DNA from 2 places in the Methylobacterium sp. 88A genome. Region 1 is predicted to be linked to the other one. Evidence: predicted binding sites of a transcription regulator. Region 1 holds the regulator's gene; the other holds the start of a gene.
What was found. Region 1 encodes PhoB, which activates phosphate uptake and scavenging genes when phosphate is short. Its sites were predicted from a motif close to TGTCATNNANCTGTCAT; they were not measured.
Positions count from the first base shown of each region.

Region 1 (6,433 bases):
CGCCACGATCCTCGCCCTCTCGATCGTGGCCCGCTTCGTCATCAAGAGCGAGCGGGCGCGCTGACCCCGCGCCCCCGTCCCATCCAGCCCTCGACAAGGACACGCACCCGATGAACGCCGCTCCCGCGATCACGCAAGCTCAGCTGACCGGCCGCCACAAGGCCGACGAGCAGGCCCCCGTGCGCATCGCCGTGAAGGACCTGAACTTCTATTACGGTTCCTTCCACGGCCTGAAGTCGGTCAACCTCAACTTCCACGACCGGCAGGTCACCGCGCTGATCGGCCCGTCCGGCTGCGGGAAGTCGACCCTCCTGCGCACCTTCAACCGGATCTACAGCCTCTACCCCGAGCAGCGCGCCGAGGGGCAGATCCTCCTCGACGGCCAGAACGTCCTCGACGCCAAGGTCGATCTCAACGAGCTGCGCTCGCGCATCGGCATGGTGTTCCAGAAGCCGACGCCGTTCCCGATGTCGATCTACGACAACGTCGCCTTCGGCCTGCGCCTCTACGAGAAGCTGCCCAAGGCCGATCTCGACGTCCGCGTCGAGGAATCCCTGCGCAAGGCCGCCCTGTGGGACGAGGTGAAGGACAAGCTCAAGCAGTCCGGCATGGGCCTGTCGGGCGGCCAGCAGCAGCGCCTCTGCATCGCCCGCACCGTGGCCCAGCGTCCCGAGGTGATCCTGTTCGACGAGCCGACCTCGGCCCTCGACCCGATCTCCACGGGCCGCATCGAGGAACTGATCGAGCAGCTGCGCTCCGAGTTCACGATCGTCATCGTCACGCACAACATGCAGCAGGCGGCACGCATCTCGCAGTTCACGGCGTTCATGTATCTCGGCGAGCTGGTGGAGTTCGGCCCCACCACGCGGATCTTCATGAACCCCGAGAAGCGCCAGACCCAGGACTACATCACCGGCCGCTTCGGCTGAGCCCGCCGGGGCCGCGTTCCGCGGCACCGGACCCGATCCCGATCCTACGCGATGCAGGCCGCCCGAGGCGGCCTCGGTCGAGGAGTGCGAGCATGCCCAACCACATCGTCAGTTCCTACGACACGGAACTGGAAAACCTGCGCCGCTCGATTTCCGAGATGGGCGGGATCGCCGAGAAGATGATGACCGATTCCGGCAACGCCCTGGTGCGCCGGGACGTGCCCCTGGCCCAGGCGGTGATCGGCGCCGACAAGCGCCTCGACGCCCTCCAGCACGAGATCGAGGAGCGGGCGATCCTGCTCATCGCCAAGCGTCAGCCCCTCGCCATCGACCTGCGCGAGACGGTCTCGGCCATCCGCGTCTCGAACGATCTCGAGCGGATCGGCGACCTCTCCAAGAACGTCGCCAAGCGCGTGGTGGCCATCGCCGAGCAGATCCAGCCGCAGAAGATCGTCATCGCCGTCCAGCACATGGGCGACCTGGTGCAGGAGCAGCTGAAGGACGTCCTCGACGCCTATGCGAGCCAGGACGTGAAGGCCGCCCTCGACGTCTGGGAGCGTGACGACGCCATCGACGCGCTCTACAACTCGCTCTTCCGCGAATTGCTGACCTACATGATGGAAGACCCGCGCAACATCTCGTTCTGCACGCACCTGCTGTTCTGCGCCAAGAACATCGAGCGGATCGGCGACCACACCACCAACATCGCCGAGACGATCCACTACCTCGTCACCGGCACGAACGAACTGGCCGAACAGGATCGCCCGAAGAACGACGCATCGAACTACGCCACCGTGTCGTTGCCCGCCAGCGCCTGACCGTCCCTCCGGTCGGGCCATTCCGGCACGATCGTCGCGCGGCCGTCCCGTGCGTGACGGGACGGCCGCCCTCACCCTGAAAACACCCGCATGAGTACGCGCATCCTGATCGTCGAGGACGAGGAGGCCCTCACCCTTCTCCTCCGCTACAACCTCGAGGCGGAGGGCTTCGTCGTCGACACCGCCGCCCGCGGCGACGAGGCCGATCTGCGCCTTCAGGAGCAGGTGCCCGACCTCGTCCTCCTCGACTGGATGATGCCCGGTCTCTCCGGCATCGAGCTCTGCCGCCGCATCCGCGCCCGGCGCGAGACCGAGCGGCTGCCGGTCATCATGCTGACGGCGCGCGGCGAGGAGGGCGACCGCATCCGCGGCCTCGGCACCGGCGCCGACGATTACATCGTCAAGCCGTTCTCGGTGCCGGAACTGCTCGCCCGGGTCCGCGCGCTCCTGCGCCGGGCCAAGCCGAGCCACGTGGCGGACCTGCTCATCGCCGGCAATATCGAACTCGACCGCGTCAGCCACCGCATCCGCCGCCAGGGCCGCGAGATCCATCTCGGCCCCACCGAGTTCAAGCTCCTCGAATTCCTGATGCAGAGCCCCGGCCGGGTATTCTCGCGCGAGCAGCTCCTCGACGGGGTCTGGGGCCACGACGTCTATATCGACGAGCGCACGGTGGACGTGCATGTGGGCCGCCTGCGCAAGGCCATCAACCGCCCGCGCCAAAGCGACCCGATCCGCACCGTGCGCGGCTCCGGCTATTCCTTCGACGAGATGTTCTCGACGGACGAGTGAGAGCGGGTCCGGCTTCGCGCCGCTCCGCCTGGAACGAGCGCCCGGATCTCGACGACGGGAGGTCGCCGCGGCTGCGGGCTGCCACCGGGCAACGAGGCCGGGAGTTCGACCCCGGAACTCTTTACGGGCCGCTTCGGCATGATCTCGGGGGCACCATGGGGCCTGAACGTCCGAGCAGCCCTGGCCGAATGAGTCTCATTCGGCCAGGGCGTGTCGGGACGCTTACGCCAGCAGGAAATCGAGGTGCGTCAGCGTCGCCTTATCGTGGTTGTCGATGATGGCGAACTGGACCGCCTTGGCCGTGGTGCCGCTGCCATCGGCGTCGTAGGACAGGGCACCGGTGTCGCGATTGTAGAGGATGCGGTCGTCCGCATCGATCTTCGCGCCGGCCACACCCAGGTCCTTGAACGCCGCCGCGAGGTCATCGGCCGAGAGCGCCGCGAAGATGCTCTTCGAGAACTGGATCGTGTCGATCCCGGCCGAGAAATCGGTGATGTGGTCGATATTGGTCGCGCCGAGCTTCGTGCTGAACACGAAGGTATCCTCGCCCGCCAGACCCGTCAGCGTATCCGCCCCGAGGCCACCGTCGAGATGGTTGGCGCCGGCATTGCCCTTGAGCACGTTGACGAGCGTGTTGCCGGTGGCGTTGAGGGATCCGGTCCCGGTGAGCGTCAGGTTCTCCACGTGGGACCCCCCTAGCGAGAAGGACACCGACGCCTTGACGAGGTCGATGCCGGTGCCGTCGCTCCCCTCCACGGCTTTGTCGCGAATGTTGTCGACGATGTAGGTGTCGGAGCCGGCACCGCCGATCATCGTGTCCGCGCCCGTCTTACCGTCGAGGACGTTGACGCCGGCATTGCCCCTGAGGACGTTGTCGAGCGAGTTGCCGGTGGCGCTGAGATTCCCGGTGCCGGTCAGCGTCAGGTGTTCCACGTAGGAACCCCCGAGCGAGAAGGACACGGATGCCTTGACGAGGTCGGTGTCACCGCCGCCGCTCACTTCGACGGCTTTGTCGCCGATATTGTCGACGATGTAGGTGTCCGATCCCGCGCCGCCGGCCATGATGTCGGCGCCGGCCTTGCCGTCGAGGAGGTTGGCGGCGGCATTGCCGGTGAGAGTGTTGGCGAGAGCGTTGCCGGTGCCGTTGAGTGCAGCCGTGCCGACTAGCGTGAGGTTTTCGACGTTGGCCGCCAAGGTCAAGCTGATGGACGAGCGGACGGCGTCGATGCCGCGATCGGCCGCCTCGACGACAACGTCGCCGGCATTGTCGACGACATAGGTATCATTCCCCGCATACCCGGTCATCGTGTCGGCGCCGCCCTTGCCATCGAGGAGGTTGGCGCCGTTGTTGCCGACAAGCGCCTGAGCGAACTCGTTGCCGGTGAGGTTCATCGCGCCCGTGCCCGTCGCTTTCGCCGTGGCCAGGGTCTCGATCGCCTGTCCGGCGGCGAGGACGTAGCTGACGCTCGTCTTGACGGTGTCCTGCCCGGCATCCTTCGCTTCGAAGACGCGATCGCCGGATTGATCGACGACGTAGGTGTCGTTGCCGGCCTCGCCGTACATCCGGTCCGCACCGAGATGACCGTCGATGTCGTCGTTGCCGGCGCCGCCGTGGATCGTGTTGCTCAGGACGTTGCCCGTGAGACGGTCGTTGAACCTGCTGCCTTCGAGGTTCTCGATGCTCAGGAGGCGATCCTTTTCCGCCCGGATCGTCGTTATGACGGGAGGGGGGGTGACGATGCCTCCGGGGCCCTCGCCGGGGTAAGGGTCCGGTTGGAACACGGTCACCTTTTCGGGGACGATCTCCTGCCAGCCCTGCAAATCGAGGGAGACGGTCACGCCAACGGTCGCCGACTTGTAGCTCGCCGTGTCGCTGCCGGCGCCCCCATCGAGACGGTCGTTGCCCGCGCCACCGTCGAGCACATCGTTGCCGGTGCCGCCGAGCATGATGTCGTCGCCACCCTTGCCGTAGAGGGTATCGTGGCCGTCACCATTGGCGCCGAAGACCGTATAATCGATGTTGCCACCGCCGCCCTTGAGCGTGTCGTTGCCATCACCCCCGATGAGCGTATCGTTGCCGGCGTAACCTTCCAGCGTGTTGGGCGCCTTGTCATATGTCGGGTGATCGATCTCGATCGTCCTCCCGATCGAGTCGGCGACATCGAACTTGTGCTGGCCGCTCGTCAGCTGTCGCAGGGTATCGACGGCCTTTTCAAGGTTTGTGACCCCTTTTTGTGGGTAAAAATACTCATTCAGCCAGCTGCTTTCCTTATCGTTGAATTGTTGTTCCAATCCGCGGCTCGTAAAAAGACTTTTTATAACGTCGTAATTTGTTATATCGCGGTCATAATAGTGTCCGGGGGCGCCTGGGATTGGTACCGCGGGCGTCAAGGCCGTATCCATGAGTTTATGATCCGCCGATCCTTGCGCGCCGATCACAATTTCCTGCTGGTATGTTCGAAGGCCGCCCGCCTCACCGTTATCGTACCAAACATCGAGGAGAACATTGCCATTGATTAAATAGACTTTGGCACCGATTTTGTCCTGATCGGGTTGTTTTGCAAATTCTAAAACTTCATTCTTATACGAGGCGACTGTTTCATGCAGTGCATTGATTCCCGCATTTAGTGTCTCCTTGAAGTCACCCGATGTCGCGCCGTCTTCGATCTCGCGAATGACGTTGATCCGAGCGGCCAGCGCAGACAGGAGGGCTGGCATGACGAGCCCGGCGTCGGCACCCGGTTTCCCGGCGAACTCGATCGCCATGGAGAGCGCATCGGTCGATTTATCGATCGCCAAGGATCGATAATCAGCGTGCTTTGGATCGGAGGGGCTCGTATTCATGTATTGGTCGAGATGTGATTTCGATGCCTGAGCAAGCGACGAAATCTCCATCTTATTATCGTAATTGATACCTTCACCGAGCTGATTGATTTCCGCGAGGATTTCATCGCCTTGCCGAGAAAGCAAATCGAGCTTCTGATCCATTCCCTCAAGAAATGCCTGCGTCGGATCCTCTTCTTCGCCAAAGATCGCCTTTAACTCGCTTGGAATTTCGAGGCCGGGAATCATGCCAATCAAATTGACGGCTGTATTAGCGATTGTCAGAACATCGCCGAAATAGCCAAGCGTCTTTCCGTTGCCCATTGTAAGTTTTCCCTCGGTAAAAAAATTCTAAGGGCAATTGACCATTTTTCGACCTTCCGCATAGGGGCGGACGCTATCCAGGTGACCGAAACCCTTGGCGCAGCGTCTCATCGCGTCGCGTCTTGCTACGATGTTGCTGTTTAGTCTGTCCCCGCGCTGGCGAGATGCACGAGCGTCGGCTTTGAAAACTTCCGCAATCGGATGTCTCAGGATTCTCGCGTCGGAGGCGAAACGTCGGCTTCGGGCCGAAACGTCAGGGTCCCCTCGCCACCCGGCTCTGCCCCTCAGGTCGGGACCATCCGCCGGCTTCCCACGACTGGAGGGTGCGGGGGAGGGCGGAGGCTTCCCGTCGATGCCGGCTCAGCGGTCGAAGCGTCGCATCGAACGGCTGTCCCGCTCGGCGTTGCGCCGGGTCCTGTCATCCGCTCTGGCCCGGTCGCGCTGGACCGTCTCCATACGCCGGAGCGTCTCCGTCTGCTCGCGGTGCGCCCGCGCCAGGTCGCTCACCGCGTTCATCGCACGCACCCGGTTCGCATCCTGTGCTCGTGCGTCGAAGGACCATGCCGCGAGCAGAAGGGCGAGGACGGCTGAGGTGGGGCGGGGCATCGGGCCGGGACCTTCGGGCAGGAAAAGGGTGGATCGGGCGTGCTGCCCGACATGCATCATAGTGCGTTAAATGCAGGGCTTCGCGGGATAGTGTGCATTCCATGCGCGGGCTGCATGAGTGGTATTTGGCGTTTGGTATAC
Region 1 covers NZ_AQVT01000001.1:295,367-301,799, forward strand. Annotated here, with positions in the region: gene pstA (phosphate ABC transporter permease PstA) at 1-64, shown strand, start outside; gene pstB (phosphate ABC transporter ATP-binding protein PstB) at 111-929, shown strand; gene phoU (phosphate signaling complex protein PhoU) at 1,022-1,747, shown strand; gene phoB (phosphate regulon transcriptional regulator PhoB) at 1,838-2,539, shown strand; gene A3OM_RS23350 (calcium-binding protein) at 2,762-5,686, opposite strand; gene A3OM_RS0101395 (hypothetical protein) at 6,047-6,292, opposite strand.

Region 2 (4,014 bases), 2.9 Mb from region 1:
AAACCAAATGGCCTCCGGGAAACCCGGAACGGTTCACATCATCGGAGGGTTCGCAACCCTGCTCGTGGCAGGCGGGGCTCAAGCCCTGCCCGCGCCGGCCGGCGGCATCGCTCTCGACGCCCCGATTGTGCAGGTCCGCGGCGGTTGCGGCTTCGGCGCCCATCGCAATCCGTTCGGGGGCTGCCGCCTGAATCGAGGGCGGAGCGGCGCTGTGCGGCGGGCCATGACAGGCGCACCGGGCGGTTGCCCGCCCCAACCCTATCGCGGTCCGGGTGGTCGCTGCCGTCCCTGACGCCGACGGTCCGGTCGTATCCCGACCGCGCACCGCGACGCTGACAGACCTCCGCCCGGTTCCCGCACCGGGCGGAGGTCTGCGACGAGCTGTCGCCAATGGCATACCCGCACGTATCGGGCAGCTCAACGACCGCTTATCAGCCGTTCAGGAAATCGGCCTAGAGCTGCGCCCGACCACGTTGGGTCGGGGCACATCTCCAGGCCTTTGTTGTGCCGCGCTCTTTTTCGCCGAACCGGCATCCACTTCGGCGGAGAGCGCTCTAGCCTCACAGTCGCTCCTTCGGGCTTCTCGTAGCACCCGAAACACCTGCAAGCGGGAGCAGCCCAAGGCCGAACCAGCGGCATCGACGCGATCATGCAACTCCTGGTGAGAGTTTTTCTTCACAGGGAATGTTGAGCACGGTCCCGCAGGCCATTCGGCCCACATCGTAGTCATGAAGCTGAGGCGGTCACCCGCGTCGCATCCGTCATCTCAGAACACGTGTCGCAGGATGAAGAAGAGGACGCCCGCCAGGGTGATGGCGGCGGGCAGCGTCAGCACCCAGGCCAATGCCATGTTGCGGACGGTGGACATCTGCAGGCCCGAGCCGTTGGCCGCCATGGTGCCGGCGACGCCGCTCGACAGGATGTGGGTGGTCGAGACCGGCAGACCGTAAAGCTCGGCGAGGCCGATGGTGCCGGCGGCGACCATCTCGGCGGACGCACCCTGGGCGTAGGTGAGATGGGTCTTGCCGATCTTCTCGCCTACGGTGACGACGATGCGCTTCCAGCCGACCATGGTGCCGAGGCCGAGGGCCAAGGCGACGCAGACCTTGACCCAGGTCGGAATGTAGCGGGTCCCGTCGTTGAGGAGGCCGGTATAGGCCTTCAGGGTGCCGGTCTCGGCCTCCGAGAATGTCGCGCCGTTCTTCGGCAGGAGCCGGATCGCGTCGGCGGCGAGATACATGTCGTTGCGCAGGTTCGAGGTCGCCGCCGCCGGCACCTGCTTGATGGCTCCGTAGCCCTTCACGTTGTCGGCGATGTCGGTGGAGAGCGCGGCGAGCGCCCCGTACACGGCAGGCCGGTTCAGGTCCTTGGTCTTCAGGGCTTCCGACACCTGCTTGCGGGCCTCGGCGGCATCGGGCTTCGGCCCGTTCCCGGCATGGCTCGCGAACACCGTGCTGGCGTTCTGGGAGGTCTGGATGAAGGCCGGGGTGGTGTCGTCCGACATCGTGCGGTTGAGGGCGTAGGCGGTGGGGGCCGCGCCGATGAGAATGAGCATGATCAGGCCCATGCCCTTCTGGCCGTCATTGCCGCCATGGAAGAACGACACGAGGGTGCAGGTCAGGATCAGCAGGCTGCGGATCCACAAAGGCGGCGGGGTTTCGCCCTTGGGGGCCTCGTAGAGGTCCTTCCGGCGCACCGTGAACTTGAGGGCCAGCAGCAGCAGGGCGGCGGCGATGAACCCGATGACGGGGCTGAACAGCAGCGCCTTGAACACGCCCAAGGCCTGCGCCCAGTCGACGCCCGATGTGGCCTGTCCCTCGGGGGCCATCAGCTGGTTGGCGAGGCCGACGCCGATGACCGATCCGATCAGTGCGTGGGACGACGAGTTCGGCAGGCCGAAAGCCCAGGTGCCGAGGTTCCAGAGGATCGCGGCGATGAGCAGCGCGAAGATCATGGCGTAACCGGCCGATGACCCGACCTGCAGGATCAGCTCCACCGGCAACAGGGTGACGATGGCGTAGGCGACCGCGCCGGAGGACAGCATCACACCGAGGAAGTTGAAGGCGCCGGACCAGATGACCGCGACGAGCGGCGGCATCGAGTGGGTGTAGATCACGGTGGCGACCGCATTGGCGGTGTCGTGGAACCCGTTCACGAACTCGAAGGCCAGGGCGATGAGCAGAGCCAGGCCGAGCAGCACGAAGGCACCGATGGCGAGGGGCGACTGGCCCACCGCGTTCATGTCGGTCACGAGGCTGTAGAGCGCGTAGGCCAATCCCGCGACCAGGACGAGCAGGAACGCGATGACCCCGCCCGGATGAATGCCGTGATCGAGCTTTGGCCCTGCGGCGGGCGCAATGGCGCCCTTCGGCAAGCCAGTCGGAGCAGCAACGGCGTCGGACATGATGGCCTCAGGACCCTAGGGATCAGTGATCCTGCCAGTAGGTCGCGCTCATAACAGTCCTGTGACACGTATTCGAAATTCTCCTCCCTCGACGGATTACGGCAGAGACCTCGAACGTAAGGCGCCGGCATTCCTCCCGAGCCTGGACTGGCGATAGGCCAGGTGACATTCGCATGAAGCCCGACCAGGCAACCGGCATGGCCTGCTCCAGCCGGACCGTCAGGATTCGCGAAGCACCCGATGAACCTGCATGCGGGAGCGGCCCAAGGCCACAGCGGTCGCTGCTGCTCCATTGCCGGCCTTCGACAACGTCATGATCCGGCAGCGGTCGACGCGGCGCTTACCGCCGGCATACACACCGCTGCCCGTCGCGCGCTCGATGCCCTCACGCTGGCGCTCCTTGATGAACCGCCGCAGGAACTCAAGCACCGTCGCCAACTCGACCCGGCCGTCGCGGCTGCCGCCCGAGATCTTCTCCGAACGGATGACCCCGCAGCCTTCGGCCTTCAACCGGGCGACTTGCCCATCAAGATCCTGTCGAGGGTGCTGACGCGAGCGTAACCGATGCGGGCAATAGCTTGTAACCTCAGGCTTTAGGCCTGAGGTTACCTTGTCATAAATAGCCGGTGTCACCCCAGATGTTACGATGACCGGCGCCAGCTATGTTACGTGACGCCAGGGTGTACCCTAATGTGACAACGAGCCGTGATCCCCTTTTGATTTTCGCAAGCCACCTCAATAAGTTCGTTTCACTGGGCGACAGTTTTGCTGAAATGAAGAAGCCCTAATATGTGAAGCCACATTAACAACGCGCGACGAGTTTTCATATTTCACTCTCATGCAGATGAATCTTTAAAGATGAACTCATCAAGCACTTTTCGGCCTTAAATCGCGGCAGATTTATTGTTGTATGGGACAACCGGACTATACCGCGCAGGCGGCATAATAAATGATTGAATTGACTGTCATCTATCTGAAGGTCAAATTTTTCTATCTTTAGTCATAAACGATTTCCTAGATTCTGAGGTTGTCACTCAAACAGGATTGAAATCTTACAAAAGTCTCGCCTACCGTCGCCCTGAGTGGAAGCGATAACGCCAACCCTCCTCCAGCCTGCGCTCCTCTGCGCTTTCCTCCGGGACGGGCTCCAGACGCAGCAGGATCATCGCGAAGCCGTTCTGCTGGAGATAGACCTGCTCGGAGAGACCCGGCGCGCGGAGGTCGCGCCTTACATCGATCCAGAGATCGGGACTGCACGGGGCGATGTCGCTCGCCGTGTTCGGCCGATGCGAACTGCTATGATAGCGCGAGCGTGTCGGGACCGGACTGCCGACCCCGCAGACGATGGTTGGAAAGGAGAGGCTGCGGTAGCACCGCTGCACCCGGCCGTTGCCCGCCACGACGATGGCGATCCGCTCGGGATGGTACTGCACGTAGGCCCGAGCCGCCGCCTCCTTGCCGACCGCAAAGTCGCGCGCGAGCGCAAGTACGTGCTGCAGGTCGGGCTCGCGAAAGGCAGCCATGGCCTCCCGCAGCAGGTGCGGTGGCATCAGCACGAGTGTGGCGAAGCGGTTGGCCTCGACTTCCCTAAGCTGTCGTTCGTCGCCCAC
Region 2 covers NZ_AQVT01000001.1:3,194,456-3,198,469, reverse strand. Annotated here, with positions in the region: gene A3OM_RS0115370 (inorganic phosphate transporter) at 767-2,404, opposite strand; partial or broken gene A3OM_RS24175 (recombinase family protein) at 2,624-2,979, opposite strand; gene A3OM_RS0115360 (ImmA/IrrE family metallo-endopeptidase) at 3,472-4,014, opposite strand, start outside.
Region 2: A3OM_RS0115370 (inorganic phosphate transporter) is a predicted target of PhoB. The motif match lies at 2,455-2,471, and genes of this name have one in related genera.